4 regions of the Acidovorax sp. LjRoot74 genome follow, and region 2 is predicted to be linked to each of the others. Evidence: predicted binding sites of a transcription regulator. Region 2 holds the regulator's gene; each other region holds the start of a gene.
What was found. The regulator LexA, encoded in region 2, represses DNA repair genes until DNA is damaged. The targets are predictions, from matches to a motif close to ACTGTATNNNNATACAGT.
Positions count from the first base shown of each region.

Region 1: a site for LexA is predicted at 2,360-2,377, ahead of recA (recombinase RecA). Genes of this name have one in related genera too.
Region 3: a site for LexA is predicted at 2,516-2,533, ahead of imuA (translesion DNA synthesis-associated protein ImuA). Genes of this name have one in related genera too.
Region 4: a site for LexA is predicted at 2,376-2,393, ahead of ACSQ3O_RS08105 (DNA topoisomerase IV subunit B). Genes of this name have one in related genera too.

Region 1 is NZ_CAXUTI020000001.1:5,396,455-5,400,984, reverse strand. Features, by position in the region: gene argC (N-acetyl-gamma-glutamyl-phosphate reductase) at 1-543, shown strand, start outside; gene recX (recombination regulator RecX) at 601-1,059, opposite strand; gene recA (recombinase RecA) at 1,214-2,299, opposite strand; gene ACSQ3O_RS25660 (MarR family winged helix-turn-helix transcriptional regulator) at 2,441-2,941, shown strand; gene ACSQ3O_RS25655 (LysR substrate-binding domain-containing protein) at 2,914-3,882, opposite strand; gene ACSQ3O_RS25650 (tripartite tricarboxylate transporter substrate binding protein BugE) at 3,990-4,530, shown strand, end outside.
Region 2 is NZ_CAXUTI020000001.1:2,606,526-2,611,055, reverse strand. Features, by position in the region: gene ACSQ3O_RS12215 (DUF6152 family protein) at 120-590, opposite strand; gene ACSQ3O_RS12210 (hypothetical protein) at 626-1,045, opposite strand; gene ACSQ3O_RS12205 (asparaginase) at 1,060-2,019, opposite strand; gene lexA (transcriptional repressor LexA) at 2,103-2,777, shown strand; gene ACSQ3O_RS12195 (D-2-hydroxyacid dehydrogenase family protein) at 3,974-4,530, shown strand, end outside.
Region 3 is NZ_CAXUTI020000001.1:3,066,859-3,071,388, forward strand. Features, by position in the region: gene ACSQ3O_RS14365 (Y-family DNA polymerase) at 112-1,647, opposite strand; gene imuA (translesion DNA synthesis-associated protein ImuA) at 1,610-2,485, opposite strand; gene ACSQ3O_RS14375 (HD-GYP domain-containing protein) at 2,653-3,963, opposite strand; gene ACSQ3O_RS14380 (DUF4148 domain-containing protein) at 4,461-4,530, shown strand, end outside.
Region 4 is NZ_CAXUTI020000001.1:1,753,656-1,758,185, forward strand. Features, by position in the region: gene dapA (4-hydroxy-tetrahydrodipicolinate synthase) at 1-233, opposite strand, end outside; gene ACSQ3O_RS08090 (class I SAM-dependent methyltransferase) at 264-818, opposite strand; gene ACSQ3O_RS08095 (hypothetical protein) at 901-1,056, opposite strand; gene ACSQ3O_RS08100 (MFS transporter) at 1,080-2,297, opposite strand; gene ACSQ3O_RS08105 (DNA topoisomerase IV subunit B) at 2,427-4,409, shown strand; gene ACSQ3O_RS08110 (lytic transglycosylase domain-containing protein) at 4,449-4,530, shown strand, end outside.

The DNA.
Region 1 (4,530 bases), 2.8 Mb from region 2:
CGCCCGCTGGTCGATGCGGGCCTGATCCCTGCCGACTATCCCTTGAGCCTGCCCTCGGTGTCGGGCTACTCCGGCGGTGGCCGTACGATGATCGAGGCCTACGAGGCAGGCACTGCAGCGCCTTATGAGGCGTATGCGCTGGGCCTGTCGCACAAGCACATCCCCGAAATCCTGCGCTACACCGGCCTCACACGCCGCCCCGTGTTCATCCCCGCCGTGGGCAACTTCCGCCAGGGCATGCTGGTGCAGCTGCCGCTGCATCTGGATCTGCTGCCCGGCGCTCCCAAGGCCAGCGATCTGCACGACGCGCTGGCCAGCCACTACAGCCGCACCAACACGCCCGAGCAGTGGGTCAGCGTGCTGCCGCCCACCGATGATTTGAAGCTGGCCGCCGACACACTGACCGACACCAACAAGCTGGAACTGCGCGTGTTTGCCAGCGAACAATACCGGCAGGCCGTGGTCATTGCGCGCCTGGACAACCTGGGCAAGGGCGCCAGTGGTGCTGCGGTGCAGAACCTGCAGCTGATGCTGAGCGTCTAACCACCCCAGCGCATCAACCAGCACGTGGTGGCCACGCCCCGCAGGTGGGTGATGTGCTCAGATTTCGTCAGACCCGTCGGCGCCTTGCACCACGCGCCGCACCACATCACCAGAAAATCCCCGCGCCAGTAAAAAGCGCATGTGTTTGGCGCGGGTTTGCGGGTCTGTGGCGGGTTCGCCAAACTTGCGGCGCCACACCTCGCGGGCACGCTCCATTTCGCTGCCTTGCAACTGGGACACGGCGTCCTGCACCGCTTCGGCCCCCAGTCCTTTGGACTGCAACTCTTGCCGTATGCGCGCTGCCCCCAGTCGGCCCGCGCGGCGATGCAGCACCGACTCCACCACCCGCGCCTCGCTGATGAAATCGCGTGCCTGCAGGTCGTCGAGCAAGGCGCCGAGGTCATCGCCCTCTTGCACATGCGGGGCCAGCTTGCGCAGCAGCTCAGCGCGCGAGTGTTCGCGCTGGCTCAGCAGCCGCAGTGCGCGTCCTTTGAGCGACAGCGTGGTGAAGCCCATGGTGGGTGTGATTTGTCAAATTTCATAGCAAAGAAAGCTTTGCTATCGCGCGCAAACGGCCAATTTTGTTCGAATTTTGGAGGCCTGCTTGCCTGTCTGGCCACGGCAAAGCCCTCGCGGGCCTTGCTGCGGTGGCGCGGCAGTTGTGCTGGGCTTAGGCCTCGTCTGCGGCGTCGGCTGCGCCGGCTTGCGCCAATGCGGCGGGCAGCAGCGCAATGCCCAAACCTTCGCGGACCTTGTTTTCGATTTCACGGGCCAGGTCCGGGTTCTCGCGCAAAAACTCGCGGGCGTTGTCTCGGCCCTGGCCGATCTTCTCGCCGTTGTAGGCATACCAGGCACCGCTCTTTTCCACGATCTTGGCCGTCACGCCCATGTCGATGATCTCGCCTTCGCGGCTGATGCCTTCGCCGAACAGGATGTCGAACTCGGCCGTCTTGAAGGGCGGGCTCACCTTGTTCTTGACCACCTTGACCTTGGTCTCGTTGCCGATGGCTTCGTCGCCCTTTTTGATGGTGCCGGTGCGGCGGATATCGAGGCGCACCGAGGCGTAGAACTTGAGCGCATTGCCGCCGGTGGTGGTTTCGGGGCTGCCGAACATCACGCCGATCTTCATGCGGATCTGGTTGATGAAGATGACCATGCAGTTGGTCTTCTTGATCGTGGCGGTGAGCTTGCGCAGCGCCTGGCTCATCAGGCGGGCCTGCAGGCCTGGCAGGGCATCGCCCATCTCGCCTTCGATTTCGGCCTTGGGGGTGAGCGCTGCCACCGAGTCCACGATGATCAGGTCCACGGCGCCCGAGCGCACCAGGCTGTCCACGATTTCCAGGGCCTGTTCACCGGTGTCGGGCTGGCTGATCAGCAGGTCGGACAGCTGCACGCCCAGCTTCTGGGCGTATTGCACATCCAGGGCGTGCTCTGCATCGACAAACGCGCAGGTGCCACCCTGCTTTTGCATCTCGGCCACCACCTGCAGCGTGAGCGTGGTCTTGCCCGAGGATTCCGGTCCGTAGATCTCGACCACGCGGCCACGCGGCAGGCCGCCCACGCCCAGTGCAATGTCCAGGCCCAGGGAGCCGGTGGAGACCACCTGGATGTCCTCGATCACCTCGCCTTCGCCCAGGCGCATGATGGTGCCCTTGCCAAATTGCTTCTCGATCTGGGCGAGCGCGGCGGCCAGGGCCTTGGCCTTTTCGGTGTTCACGGGCAATGCGGGGTTGGTGCCTTTGACTGCGACGTCCATGAGAAAACTCCTTGAGAAACAACGGGTTGGGTGTTTGCACCGTTCTGCAATTAATCACAGGCTGGATGCTTGAACAGTAGTTTATGCGAGCTGTTCAAATGCATTCAAGCGCAATTTAGTCAGTTTGCATGACAATTGGCCATGCCTGAAATTTCCCCTGCAGCGCCCGCCCAGGACGGCTGGCGCCAGACCCATCTGGGCCGCCTGCTGGGCCATGCGATGCGCCGCTTCGATGCGCGGGTGCTGCAGCTCATGGCGCACAACGTGGAGGTGCCGCTGGCCCTGTCCAACCTGGCGGCGCGGGACCAGGTCAGTGCTGCCCATGTGCACATCACGCGCCATCTGGCCTTGCAGGGCGACCGGCTGACCGACCTGGCCCAACGCGCAGGCATGACCAAGCAGGCCATGGCCAACCTGGTGGACCAGTGCGAGGCCTGGGGCCTGGTCACGCGCGAGGCCGATCCGCTGGACGCCCGCGCGCGCCGCGTGTGCTTCACGCCCGTGGGGCTGGCCTGGCTGCAGGCCTTTCAGGACGCCGTGGCCCAGGCCGAGGCCGAGTTCCGCGAAGAGGTGGGGCGTGACGTGGCCACGGTGGTGGCGATCGGGCTGGAGGCCTATGCGGGCGGGGCTGCCGCAGGCTGAGGAGGGCTGGCGCCCTCGCCCGCCGCCACTGGCTGAGCGCAGGCCAGCAGCCACTGCCGAAAACACTGCAGCGCGTGCAACTGCGTGCGCCCCTCGGGGTAGCACAGCCAGTAGCCCACGTCGCTGGGGTAGCCGCCGCGCAGCGGCACATCGGCCAGCGGCTCGCGCACCAGCCCGGCGGTGATCTCGTCCTGCACCAGGCAGCGCGGCACCAGCGCCAGCCCCATGCCCGCCATCACGGCGCGGATCATGGTCTGGAACTGGTCGAATTGCGGGCCGCCCAGCGGGTCCAGGTGGCCCGTCACGCCATGGGTCTCGCTCCAGCGCAGCCAGGCCTCGGGCACGGTCACGTGGCGCAGCAGGGTGTGGCCTGCCACGTCGCGCGGGGTGCGGATGGGCCAGTCGGCCACCTTGGTGCGCGGCGCGATCAGGGCCACATCATTGCCCGTGATGTAGTGCGCGTGGGCGCCCGGCCAGTGGCCGTCGCCGAACAGGATGGCGCAGTCCAGCTCGGGCCGGTCGAAGTTGTAGCTGTGCACATACGGCACGAAATGCAGCGTGACCTGCGGGTGCTGCTGCTGGAACTGCGGCAGGCGCGGGATGAGCCACTTGGCGGCGAATGTGGGCAGGCTGGACAGGTGCAGCGCGCCCCCGCCGTCGTCACTGGTGATCAGCTCCAGCGTGGCGGCCTCCAGCTGTGCCAGCACCGCGCGCACGGCCTTCTCGTACCGCTCGCCCGCCGGGGTCAGCGCCAGGCGTTTGCGGCTGCGCTCGAACAGCGGCACGCCCACCCAGCCCTCCAGCTCCTTGACCTGTTTGCTCACCGCGCTTTGCGTGAGGTGCAGCGCCTCGGCCGCGCGCGACACGCCGCCAAACCGGGTGACGGTCGAGAACGCCCGCAGCAGGTGCAAAGGCGGCGAGAGGCGGCGCAGGGACGACATCGTAAGTAATCAAATTATTCCAAATGGGAATGTTATCAGGCACATCCATTGCTTGGTAGAGACCATCGATTCCATTAACCTCAGTTCCATTCATAGGAGAAGTCTTCATGCAACGCCGTCATCTGCTGTCTGCCATGGCTGCCGTATCTTTCGTTCCAGGAATGTCATTGGCGCAAGAGGGCAAGCCGCTGCGCCTGGTCGTGCCCTTCCCGCCCGGGGGCGCGACCGACATCACGGCCCGCAGCCTGCAGGAGTCGCTGGCCCGCATCCTCAAGCAGCCCGTGGTGCTGGACAACCGGGGCGGAGCAGGTGGTTCCATCGGCATGGCCGAGGTGGCGCGGGCCCCGGCCGACGGCCTCACCATTGGCGTGGCCACGCTGTCCACCCACGGCGTGAACCCCGCCGTGTATAGCAAGCTGCCCTACCACCCCACCAAGGACTTTGTGGGCGTGACCGAGATCGTGAAGGCTCCGGGCGTGATCGTCATCAACCCTGCTGTGTTGCCGGTCAAGGACTTTGCCGAGCTGGTCAAGTACCTCAAGGCCAATCCCGGCAAGGTCTCGTACGCCACGCCCGGCAATGGCACCATCGGCCACATGTGGGGCGAGCTGTTCAAGAGCAGCACCGGCACCTCGATGGTGCACATCC
Region 2 (4,530 bases):
ACAGATCCACCGCGCTGATAGAGCGGTCCCGGCGACGCCCTGCGCAAGGGCGTCGCTTTTTTCATGGTGCCAAGGCGCTCACCGGCGCGGCATCTCACCAGTCTTGTATCGCGGTCCCGTCAGGCCGGACTGGACCGCAGGCCATAGGCCTTGCCATCGACATACAGGTATTCGGCACGCAGCACCGGATCCCCCTTCTCTTCGCGCAAGGTGAACCCCACCACCGACACCAGGGCGCCTGGCCGAATCTCCTGCACCTGCCATGCCTGCATGCGTGTGAGGGGCGCCAGCTCGACCTCCCAGAGCCGGTCCTTGCGGTTGGGCAGCACGGCTTTGGCCAACAGCGCCCGGCCATCCACCGGCGCAGTCTGCGCTGGCACCGGGCGCTGCGCCAGATCGGCAGGCAGCTTCAGGTTGGCAGCAAGCTCCAGCGACAGTTCAGCGTGGGGGTTCTGCCAGCGCACCTTGCGCGCGGTGCCTTCCAGATAGATGGGGCGGTCCGGGTCAAAACTGCTCCAGCCATGGTGCGCCTGCGCCCCCAGGGGCCAGACGGAGGCGGCAAGCAGCAGGTGGCGGCGCGGCAAGTTCATAGGGACTCCTCAAGGAAAAAGGAACCGGACAGGCTTCACAAATAGGCGATCCAGCGGCCACACACCACCACGGCCAACCAGACCACCGTGGAAGCCAGCATCTGCGCGCGGGCCAGGCCATCCAGCCGCGTGAGCGAGCCGCGCCCATGAAACCATGCCGCATTGCACCCGGCAAGCATTAACAACAGCATCTTCAAGGTGAATGCCCGGCTGCTGAGCAGCTCGGCGGGCTGAGTGGCAAACATCAGCAGACCCGAGGCGGCCGCCAGCCCGAAACCACACAGCGCCAGCGACAGGCTCAGCCGCGCCAGGTCCTTCACCGGCAGCGCTGCCCCCCGGCCAAACACCCGCAGCTCCAGCAGCACCAGGTTGCCCAGCAGCAGCGCGATGCCCACGATGTGCACGACTTCCAGCGCCGGGTAGGCCCAGGCATGCGTCTTGAGTGCCGCAAACATCGACAGCCGTCCCGTCAGCCTGCCTGCAGCAAGTCGAGCAGCAGCGCCACCCGCGCCTTCACCGGCGACAACCCCTGAGAATCCGGCAATTGGTCGCCAGGCTTGGGCAGCACCTGGCCCTCGGCGCACCGGGTGGCCCGCACCACCCGCACACCGGCCTGCTGCGCGCTCAGCAAGGCGGCTTCCAGCGCATGGTGAATGGTCCCGTTACCGGTGCAGGCCACCACCAGGCCTCGCACACCGGCATGCACCAGCGCATCCACAGTCTGGGCCCGTGCCCCTGCGTGGCTCAGCACCACCTCCACCCAAGGCCATTCGGTAGCTTCCATTCCTCTTTTGATAGCAGAAGAAGCACGTCCAACAGGCGGTAGAGGCCAATTTTGCATAAGACGCACCCGCCCCTCTTCCACCCAGCCCACCGGGCCCGCATCGCCAGAGGTAAATGCATGCACCCGGTAGGGGTGGACCTTCTGGACATGCCGTGCGGCATGCACTTCTCCGGCTGCCACCGCCACCACACCGGTGGCATCAGGGGCCAGCACCACGGCCACGGCGTCCAGCAGGTTCTGCGGACCATCGGGTGTCAGAGCCGTCGCAGGGCGCATGGCGCAGGTCAGTACCACGGGCTTATTGGTGCTCAGCACCTCTTGCAGAAACCAGGCAGTCTCTTCGAGCGTGTCAGTGCCGTGGGTAATAACCAGCCCCCGCACATCCGGGTCTGCCAAATGGTGTGCGCAGCGCTGGGCCAACGCCCGCCATACGCCGTCATCCATGTCCTTGCTGTCCACCTGGGCCACCTGCTCGGCCACCAGCATGCCCCCAGCCAGCGCCTGCAGGCCCGGCACGGCGGCCAGCAGTTGTTCCACACCGACCTGGGCGGCGGTGTAGCCGATGTTGTCTCCTGCCTGCGCCGAGGTGCCTGCAATGGTGCCCCCGGTGCCCAAAACCACAATTTTTTGCCCACTCACTTGCATACTCCGAAAAACTGGTGAAAAATACAGTTACTGGATTAAAAAACAGTTGTTCGCCACTGTAACCGCCGCCACCGGAAACCACCATGCTCGACAACCCCAAACTCACCGCCCGCCAGCAGCAGATTCTGGACCTCATCCAGACCGCCATTGCACGCACCGGTGCACCCCCTACCCGCGCAGAAATCGCGGCCGAGCTGGGTTTCAAATCGGCCAATGCGGCCGAAGAACACCTTCAGGCCCTGGCCCGCAAAGGTGTGATCGAACTGGTCAGCGGCACATCGCGGGGCATTCGCCTGCGTGGCGATACGGTGCGCTCCATCAACGCTGCACGTGGCAGCCAGTTCAACTTGCCTATTCCAGGCCTGTCGCAACTGGTGCTGCCCCTGGTGGGGCGCGTGGCAGCAGGGTCGCCCATTCTCGCGCAGGAACATGTGGACCAGACCTACAGCGTGGAGAACAGCCTTTTCCAGCACAAGCCCGACTACCTGCTCAAGGTGCGCGGCATGTCCATGCGCGATGCCGGCATCATGGACGGCGACCTGCTGGCCGTGCAGTCCACCCGCGAAGCCCGCAACGGGCAGATCATCGTGGCCCGGCTGGGTGACGATGTCACCGTCAAGCGCCTGCGCCGCACGGCCACGGCCATCGAGCTGCTGCCCGAAAACCCCGACTACCCGGTCATCGTGGTCCAGCCCGGCGAGCCCTTCGAAATCGAAGGCCTGGCCGTGGGGCTCATCCGCAACACCATGCTGATGTAGCCCCATCCTTTTGGGCTGCACTGCGGGTGGCGGGCGTTTGGTGGGCTGAAACAGCACACCAGCCCTGCGGTGCAGACCCCATGCCATGCCACCAGCCGATGCAAAAGCGGCGCTGTTGATTTGCCTTGTGGTGCCACTCCCGCGCGCCGCAGGGGTCATCGCGCCCTCCAGCCATCGGCAAAAAAGCATGGCATGAAATCACTTTGCAATCCTGCCTGTGTTCAACCCCCGACCTTCGGAGTTTTCACATGGGAATTGCCTTGTTTACCCTTACCGCCTTGCAAAATCCGCTGCGCGGCCTGAAGCGCCTGTTGGTACACCCTGCGCGTGCAGATACCGCAGTGGACGCAAACGTCGCAGTAGTAGGACGCCCGCGCCCACCTACCCCGCAGCAGGGCCCACGGCCATTGCGTGGCAACTGGCCTTTCACGGTGAAGCCTCCACTTCGCCCATCCGAGACCCCCAATCGACAGCCTGCGCCAGCAGGCAGATCTTTTCTGCCCATGGCCACCCCCATGGGCAGCCACCGCCACGCATTTTTTTCAGCACTGCCCACCGATCCCCATGCCAGCAGCCTGCGGTCGCCCAAAGTCGTGCGGCGAGTGTCTGACGCTGGCACAGGTCGCCTGGTGATTGCAGGCCGGATGGCCGACGTATGTGCAGAGCTGGATCGCATGGTGGCCTCTGAGGCCATGCGGGCTTAGCGCCTGTCCAAAACCCGTTCATGGAACTCGCTGCGCCACCCAGGCGGTGTATGCGGGACGCACACCGCAAGCTGCACCGATCAGAAGCGAAGATGGGCTGCCCCCCCCCCCGCAAGCTCGGCTCTTTACAGCGCGATCTCAAGGGCATGGCAGCTGGTGGCTGCGCTCGTTGTTGCCCGCCTTGCTCGTGCCGCCAAATGGGATGCAGCGCATGCCTGAAGGATGAACGCTTGCTATCACTCGGCCCCCAAGAACAGCCCTTGAACGGACCCTGACAATCCATCAGGTACAGCAGCCCCTTGGAGCAGACACCTCGTCAACGCCGCCCTACCAGGCGGTGCACCAGCCTGGATAGCAGATCCACCGGGCCACAGGCGCCTGCGTGAGCACCACCGTGGCGCACCAACACTCCGTCACCAAAAGCCGGGGATTTTGGTGCGCCAAGCGGCCACCCGGTGCGGTGCGCAGTTCCCGCCAAGGCACAATGTCGGGATGAACATTGTGATCCTCGACGACTACCAGGATGCAGTGCGCAAGCTGCATTGCGCTTCCCGGCTCGACGCGTACACCGCCAAGGTTTACACCAACACCGTCAAGGGACTGGGCCAGCTCTCTGTGCGGCTCAAAGACGCAGACATCATCGTGCTGGTGAGGGAGCGCACGCAGATCACGCGCCAGCTCGTCGAGAAGCTGCCCCGCCTCAAACTCATTGCCCAAACAGGCAAGATCGGTAGTCACATTGATGTGGCAGCCTGCACCGAGCGCGGGATCGCCGTGGCAGAAGGTGTGGGATCGCCTGTGGCGCCTGCCGAGCTGACATGGGCACTTGTGATGGCCTCCATGCGCAGGCTGCCGCAGTACATCTCCAACCTCAAACATGGCGCCTGGCAGCAGTCCGGATTGAAGACCGCGTCCATGCCTGCCAATTTTGGGCTGGGCAATGTGCTGCGTGGAAAAACACTCGGCATCTGGGGCTACGGACGTATCGGGCAACTGGTGGCGGGTTACGGCCGGGCTTTCGGCATGAATGTGCGCGTCTGGGGCCGCGA
Region 3 (4,530 bases), 460 kb from region 2:
GCAAGGCAATTGCCCGGAAGTTTGGGATGGAATCGGGCCGATGAACGCCAATGCGATCTCCAAAAAGACGGTGAACAGGCTCAAAAGATGGTTCACAGGCTCTCGGGGCTGTCAAAACACCCCGTGCAGAAACCAGCGGGGGGTGCGCGCCTGGGCCTGCGCACCGTCTGGCAACGGCGCGAGCCGCTCGCGGAACACCCACACCAGGCCCGCCACGGCGTTGTGCGCGACGAAGTAGTCGCGCAGGGCCAGGCCCGTGCTGGGGTGTGCGGGGTCGGTCCCGCCATCGGCCGCAGACCACCAGCCCGCCTCAAAGCGGTGGGGCCCGGCCAGCAGACGCAGCAGGCCATGGTGGCAGGGGCGGTTGCCCTGCACGGCCAGCCGCTGGGGCGGGTTCAGCAGCCAGGGGGGCAGCAGACAGGCATCGGGGCTGGTATCCAGCGCAGCCCTGTCGGCGTTGGCAGCGCTTGTGGCGCTTGTAGCGGCGGCGTGCCGGGCGGGCGGGCGGCCCAGCACCTCGGCCGCTGGGCGCCACTGCTGCATGTGCTCGGGGCGGTGGTCGGCCCACAGCACCGGGGCCTGCACCTGCTCGGGCCCCAGGCGGGCAGACAGGCGTTCCAGCAGCTGGTGCAGGGCTTCGCCTGGGGGCGCAGGGTCGTCGGCACGGCCACGGTCGCCAGGCGGCAGCAGGCTGGCACTGCGGTGGGGCAGCGGGGCCGACTCCAGCAGGCGCAGCGTGATCTGGTTGGCCGGTGCGGCCAGGGTGGTGCGCGCCAGATTTTCAGACAGCAGGCGCCGCAGGTGCGCCATGTCCTGCGTGGCCTGGGCGGTGCGCACCTGCAGGGCCTGCGTGGGGGCGATCACCACCCCGTCGATACGTCGCAGGTCGTGGCGCCAGGCCAGCTCCAGGGCCAGCGCCCCCTGCTGGCGCGCCTGCAGCCAGCCCTGCAGGGCCGTCAGGCAGCGGTGGGCGCTCCACAGCAGGGCGTCGGCCGAAGTGGCCAGCGCGGGCAATTCGGCGGTCAGCGCGAACTGCTCGGGTAGCTCCAGCCAGGCATGGGCCTCGGGGGCATCGCCCAGGGCCTGGTCCAGCACCTGCAGCACCGCGGCCCCCAGGCGCCGGGCCAGTCCGGCACGCGGCAACGCGCGCAAGGCTCCCCAGGTGCGGCAACCCATGCGCTCCAGGCTGGCCACATGCGGGCGCAAGGCAGTCAGGGTGTGCAAAGGCAGGGTGTGCACCTCGGGCCCCTGGGGGCCCCGTGGTGCAGGCCCTGCCAGCGCCATGCGCAGCCAGGCCTGCGCCACCAGCGCGGTGGGCCCGCAGCCCCACGGGGGTTGCTGCAGTGGTGCCCCCACTTCCCCGGTGGCTCCGGGGTCTGTCACCTCCTCGGCGGCTTCGGCCCAGGCCTGCAGCACCAGGGCCAGCAAGGCATCGCGCCCGCCCCAGAGGCGCTCGGTGGTGGAGACCTCCAGCAGCACGGTGTCGCCATCCACCAGCGCCACACGCGGGGTAAAACGCAGGGCCCACCAGCCCGCAGCGGGGCCTGGCACTTCAGCCCCTCTGCCTGCAGCAGCCCCTGCGCCCGTGTTGGCCGGGCTGGCTGCGGGCTCATCCCGCCACGGCAGCGGCAATGCGATCCAGTGCATGCCCCCTCCCCTGCAGCCCCGCCGTCGCAGATTCCATGTGCACGGGCTGCGCCGTCCGGCCTCCCGGGGCCGCTGGGCTGTAGCGCACCACCGTGGCGCGGGCCACCATCTGCGCGGCGTGGCGGCGCTCGGCCTGCGCCACCAGGGCCTGCGCCAGCCGGGGGTGACAACCCGGCAGATTGAGCGCCTGCACCAGGGGCGGCCCCCGGCGCTTGAGGATTTGCACCTGCATGCCGGGCGCGACAGGCGTGGACGCCCCGGCAGACGGCACCAGCCCCTGCTGCACCTGCAGCCGTAGCAGGGCTGGCGATGCCTGTGGTGCTGCGCTGACCGGGCGGAACACCCACAGCAGTTGCTGTTGCTGCGCCGCCGCCAGCTGCAACCTGCGCAAGGCGGCGGCAGGTGCCTGCGGCAGCCAGGCCATGACGGCCAGCACACCGTGGCAGCGCAGCGCCTGTTCAGCCGCCCAGAATGCAGCGCGGGCACTGCCGGCGCGCACCACACACAGCCGCTCGGGCGGCAGCCCCTGCGCCTTCAATGCCGGGCCAAAGGGCTCGCAGGGGGGCGCCACCACCACCACGGCCCCTGCGCGGCGGGCTGTGGCCTGGGCCAGCGCGGGCAGCACCAGCTGCCATTCATGCAACCCCGCCAGGGACTGCAGCACCTCGCACAAAGCCCCCACCGGCCAGCCCCCGCCGGGCAGCTGGGCATCCAGCAACGCATACCCCGTGGGCTGGGCCGCCTGCGGGCCCGCACCCAGCGCATCCGCATGCCAGACACCGGGCACGGCAGAAGGCAGGTCGGGCGCAATCCGCAAGGACAGGCTGGGCGCAGGCATGGCGGGAAAGACGCTTCAAAGAACAAGAATACTGTAAATATAACCAGTATTTTGAAGCGTGGCGAGCCATGCGGGGGAAGGCGCCAGGGGCGAAGGGGTACAGGCCTGCGGGCGCTTGCAGACAAGAGCGAGGCGCCCTGGGCGGTCTTCAGAGCCCGTTCAAGTTCTCAAAGCCGCCGCAGCGCCCAGTCGCACCAGTCGGCCACTGCCGCCTCCATGGGCGTGGCGCGGTCCGACAGCTGGGGCCAGCGGCGGTGGCTGGCGTTAAGAATACTTTGCAGTTGCCACAGCGCCTCACGCCCCACCAGGGCCACCTCAGCCATGCCAATGGCATCGCCCTGCAACTGCGCCAGCAATTCACCCTGGTGCTGGGGGTGGGAACCCGCCTCAATCAAGGCCTTCTGCAAGGCCAGCAAGCGGGAGTCGGTAAATGCAAAGGCGCTGTCTACCGGGGCCTTGGCCGTGCCAGGGGGCAAGGCAGCCTTGAGCTGGTCCCAGTAGGTGAAGGCCTCGGCCAGCAGGTCAATCTGGCGCGAAGCATCGTTGCTCAGCGGCATGAGGGCCGACTCGCGCGCCACCTCCTCCTGCAGCAACGGCAGGATGTGGGCCACCAGGGCAGAAGGGAATTTGCGGTGGTTGAGCCGCAGCACCAGCGACAGCCGCTGCGCGGGCATGTCCTCGTATTTTTCGTAGAACGCGGTCACCACCTCTGCCAGCAGCAGGATGCGGCCCATGGGTGTGATGTCGGCACCGGCCAGGCCACGGGGGTAGCCACTGCCATCCATGCGCTCGTGGTGCTCCAGCACGGCCACCTCGGCAGCGCGGGCATAGGCTTTGGTATCGCGAATCATCAGCATGGCCGTGATGGGGTGCGCCACCAGGTGCTTGCGTGCCACGCCCACCACCTTGTGGTCAGGGTCGCTCCAGGCTGGGTCCATGTGCAGCACGCCCAGGTCATGCAACAAGGCCGCAGCAGCCAGGCTGCCGCAATCACGCTCCGCCAGACCGCTCTTGATACCCAGGAAAACGGCCACGGTCATCATCTGCAGGCTGTGTTCGAACAACTCGGGGCGCTGGTCGCGCATCACCGTGAGCTTGCAGGCCATGGGCGCCGGCAGGGGCAAGGAGCGCAATGGCGCCAGCAGGCGGGCGGCCGAAAGGCCCAGTGCCTCGGCCAGCATGTTGGGCAAGGCCTCCTGCTCGATGAGCGCCTGCCCCGCTGCCAGCAGGGCGGGCATGTCCACGGGGTTTTCGATGGACAGGTGGCGGTCGATGGGTTCGCGCAGCTTGTGCTGTACCAGGCGGTCGTACAGGCGGCTGTCGATGCGGGCCCCCTTCTCCACCAGTTTGATGCCGTTGTCGGTGTAGATGGCGGCATCCGCCACCACCGTCCTGCGGTCGGCCATGTCGGTCAGCGCGCGCAGGTAATGGGGGCTGTCAGCGGTGTCAATGTCCGCCGGAACAAGGGGGTCTGTCATGCGAGAAACAACAAATCGTTACCTCGGACTATAAGACGTCCTCTTGCGGGGCTCCGACAGAGAACCCGGTTCGGCACCTCACTGTCTTGAGGAAGATCAATTGCTGCCCCGGGCCGACAAAAGGGAGCGGCCCCACCCTAGCAACTCCGCCGAAGCCTGCCTGCCATGGCAGCCAGTCCAGCAGCAGGCCATGAGGAGGCCATCGGCACATCGTCCCAAATTCGCATCAGGGTTTCCATGGAACCCAGGTGGCCAAAGACAGTTTTTTGCCTTCCCCGGGCAGTCAGGCTTGGGCAAACCCTGAAAAGTTCCGCATTCATTGTTTCCAATACTGGAACAGTTAGTTCGCGACCCAGTGGTTTTTCCCTGAACACCATCGGCGTACAGTTCAACCCATCGATGAGCCGAACCCGCAAGGCGACTCACCGAACCCGGTTCAGGAATGGTTTTTTGGCCCGGCTTTTTTGAGACGCTTTTTAACTTCAAGGATTTTCATCATGAACAACACCGCACGTTTCCTCTCCATTGCCGCTGTCGCTGCTTTCGCCTCTTTCGGCGCCCACGCTG
Region 4 (4,530 bases), 850 kb from region 2:
GGCACGCGCTTGGCCGATTGCTCCACGGCCACGCGGATGATCTCGCAGTGTTCTTCGACATTGACCGTGGGCGACTCGCCCGTGGTGCCCACCACGCCGATGCAGTCGGTGCCTTCGGCGATATGCCAGTCGATCAGTTTGCGCAGGGTGGGGTAGTCCACGCTGCCATCCTCGTGCATGGGGGTGACGAGGGCGACGATGCTGCCGGTGAGGGGCACGGAGGAAGAGGTCATGTCCGCAGTGAAAAACGGTAAAAGGGCATTCTAACTAGCCGCGATGGGCAAAAGATGCCGTGGGGCCCCGCCAGGCTGCGGGAGTTCCCGCACGGCCGTGATGCGTTGCACGAAACGCGCGGGTTCATCCAGGAACCCGTCCTCGTAGGCCACCACGCGCAGCCCCTGGCTGGCGCCCAGCAGCTCGCCGGGTGCCAGCAGGAATTCAGGCCGTGCAGGGCGCCCCACGGTTTCGTTGCCCAGGGCAAATGTTTCGTAGATCAGCACGCCACCCGGAGCGACGCTGTCCACAATGGCGGGCAGCAGGGGCCGCCACAGGTAGTTGGTGACCACCACGGCGCCAAACTGGCGGCCCGGCAGGGGCCAGGGCCCGTTTTCAATGTCTGCCAGGAGCAATTCGCCCAGCCCTTCGCAGGCGGCGAGGGCCTCGGCAGAGCGGTCCACCCCCACCACCGGGTGCCCCTGGCTGTGCAGCCAGCGCAGGTGGCGGCCCGCACCGCAGGCCAGGTCCAGGGCTGTGGCGCCCGGGGGGATCAGGTGGGTCCAGCGGCGGACCCATGCGGAGGGGGCTTCTGTGTCATGCATAATGCTATTAAATTTACAGCTTAAAGGGCTTTTCCAGCGCGCGCAGAAGCCCCAAAAAGCTTTGAATCTCTGACTGTGGCCGTCAGAAACACGCCCACATCTGGTCGGCCAGCATCACCATGAACTCGGGCACGGTGTACATGCCAAACACCAACAGGCATAACAGCACGGCCACGGCCCGACCCAGCCAGCGCAGGGCGCGCGACCGGGGTGTGGGGGGCGGGGGCGGTTGGTGCATGGTGGGTCAATCAGGCGGTCCGGTCAGGCGGGTTGGGGGGCTGAGCGCTGGATGGGGCTTTCCTTGACGGGCAGGTTCACCAGCCCGGCAAACACGCCCAGGCCGATGGCGATGTACCAGACGATATCGTAGTTGCCCGTGGCGTCATACAGATAGCCACCCAGCCACACGCCCAGGAAGCTACCGATCTGGTGGCTGAAGAACACAAAGCCGCCCAGCATCGACAGGTGCTGCACGCCAAAAATCTGCGCAATGGTGGCGTTGGTGGGTGGCACGGTGGACAGCCACAGCGTGCCCATCACGGCCGAGAACACGTACACCGACAGTGGCGACAGCGGCACCAGCAAGAAGATGCTGATGGCCACCGCACGGGCAAAGTAAATGAAGGCGAGGATGTGGCGCTTGGGCATGCGCTGGCCCAGCGTGCCCGCAATGTAGGTGCCAAACACGTTGAACAGCCCGATCAGCGCCAGCGCATAGCTGGCCACCTGGGGCGACAGGCCATGGTCCTTGAGGTAGCTGGGCATGTGCACGCCAATGAACACCACCTGGAAGCCGCACACAAAGTAACCCGCCATCAGCAGGTTGAAGCTGGGGTAGCGGAACGCCTCGCCCAGTGCCTGCACGATGGTCTGCTCACGCTTGACCGGGGCCGCTCCCTTGAAGCCCGGCTCCCGCAGGCCAAATGCCAGGGGCACGATGAGCAGCACCGCCATTGACAGCACCAGCAGCGCCTGCTGCCAGCCCAGGCCCGCAATGAGCCAGCCTTCCACCGGTACCATCAGGAACTGGCCGAACGAACCCGCCGCCGCCGCCACCCCCATGGCCCAGGAGCGTTTTTCGGGTGCAATCTGCCGCCCCAGCACGCCGTAGATCACGGCGTAGGTGGTGCCCGCCTGCGCCGCGCCAATCAGCACGCCCGCCGTCAGCGCAAACAGCGTGGGTGTGGGCGACAGCGCCATGCCCGCCAGGCCCAGGCCATACAGCACCGCGCCGCCCATCAGCACACGGAAGGCCCCAAACCGGTCGGCCACCATGCCCGCAAAAATCCCGATCAGGCCCCAGGACAGGTTCTGGATGGCGATGGCCAGCGCGAACGACTGGCGCGTCCAGCCCATCTCCTGGGTGATGGGCAGCAGCCACAGCCCGAACCCGTGGCGGATGCCCATGGACAGGGTCACGATGGCCGCGCCGCAGGCCAGCACCTGGAACATGGACAGTTTGGGAATATTCATATGCATGCGCAGGAATGTAGCCAGATTGCGTGAAACGTGCTGATACACACGTGACCAATACAGTGCCCCATAGGGGTGGTGATGACTGGTTTTTTATCCAGCTACGCCCCGCATGCCGCACTACAATCCGCCGCTATGTCTGCCAAACCGTCTTCTGCTTCCGCCAGCGAATACTCCGAAGGTTCGATCCGCGTGCTCAAGGGCCTGGAGCCCGTCAAACAGCGCCCGGGCATGTACACCCGCACCGACAACCCCCTGCACATCATCCAGGAGGTGCTGGACAACGCCGCCGACGAGGCGCTGGCCGGGTACGGCAAGAAGATCCGCGTCACCCTGCACGCCGACGGCTCGGTCAGTGTGGAAGACGATGGCCGGGGTATCCCCTTCGGCATGCACCCGGAGGAAAACGCGCCGGTGATCGAACTGGTCTTCACCCGCCTGCACGCGGGCGGCAAGTTCGACAAGGGCAAGGGCGGCGCCTACAGCTTCTCGGGCGGCCTGCACGGCGTGGGCGTGTCGGTCACCAACGCGCTGGCCACCCGGCTCGAAGCCACCAGCTACCGCGAGGGCAAGGTGGCGCGCCTGGTGTTTGCCGCCGGTGATGTGGTCGAGCCCCTGGTGGCCCGGCCGCTGGAGGCGGGCGAGCGCAAGCAGGGCACCTCGGTGCGCGTGTGGCCCGATGCGAAATATTTCGAATCCAGCGCCCTGCCCATGGGCGAACTCACCCACCTGCTGCGCAGCAAGGCTGTGCTCATGCCGGGCGTGACGGTGCAGCTGGTCAACGAGAAAACCCGCGACACGCAAACCTGGCAGTACAAGGGCGGTCTGCGCGACTACCTGATGCAGACGCTGAACGGCGACCCGGTGATCCCGCTGTTTGAGGGCGAGGGTTTTGCCGACCGCAACAACGAAAGTTTTGCCGAAGGCGAGGGCGCATCCTGGGCCGTGGCCTTCACGGAAGACGGCCAGCCCATGCGCGAGAGCTACGTCAACCTGATCCCCACCAGCGCGGGTGGCACGCACGAAAGCGGCCTGCGCGACGGCCTGTTTAACGCCGTCAAGAGCTTCATCGAACTGCACAGCCTGCTGCCCAAGGGCGTAAAGCTGCTGCCCGAGGACGTGTTTGCGCGCGCCAGCTATGTGCTGTCGGCCAAGGTGCTTGACCCGCAGTTTCAGGGCCAGATCAAGGAACGCCTGAACTCGCGCGACGCGGTGCGCCTGGTCAGCGGTTTTGTGCGCCCGGCGCTGGAGCTGTGGCTGAACCAGCACGTCGAATACGGCAAGAAGCTCGCTGAGCTGGCCATCAAGGCCGCGCAGACGCGCCAGAAGGCGGGCCAGAAGGTCGAAAAGCGCAAGGGCTCCGGCGTGGCCGTGCTGCCCGGCAAGCTCACCGACTGTGAAAGCCGCGACATTGCCCACAACGAAGTGTTCCTGGTCGAGGGCGACTCGGCCGGTGGCAGCGCCAAGATGGGCCGCGACAAGGAAAGCCAGGCCATCCTGCCGCTGCGCGGCAAGGTGCTCAACACCTGGGAGGTGGAGCGCGACCGCCTGTTTGCCAACAACGAAATCCACGACATCTCGGTGGCGATTGGCGTGGACCCGCATGGGCCCAACGACACGCCCGACCTGAGCGGCCTGCGCTATGGCAAGGTCTGCATCCTGTCAGACGCCGACGTGGACGGCTCGCACATCCAGGTGCTGCTGCTCACGCTGTTCTTCCGCCATTTCCCCAAGCTCATCGAGACCGGCCACATCTACGTGGCGCGCCCCCCGCTGTTCCGCGTGGACGTGCCCGCGCGTGGCAAGAAGCCTGCGGCCAAGATGTATGCGCTGGACGACGGCGAGCTGGCCGCCATCCTGGACAAGGCCGAAAAAGACGGCGTGCCGCGCGAGAAGTGCCAGATCAGCCGCTTCAAGGGCCTGGGCGAGATGAACGCCGAGCAGCTGTGGGAAACCACGCTCAACCCCGACACCCGCCGCCTGTTGCCCGTGCAACTGGGCGACATGGACTTTGCCGCCACCGAAGGGCTGATCACCAAGCTCATGGGCAAGGGCGAAGCCGCCGCGCGCCGCGAGCTGATGGAGCTGCATGGCGACGCGGTGGAGATTGATATCTGACGCACCGGCTGGCTGCACGCAGTGCCTGTGATGAGGAATATGACTAAAAACAGTGCTTTCCGCGCATCTGTATTGGGTTTGTTGCTATGTTTTGTGCAGCAATTCGCCCATGCAGACCTGT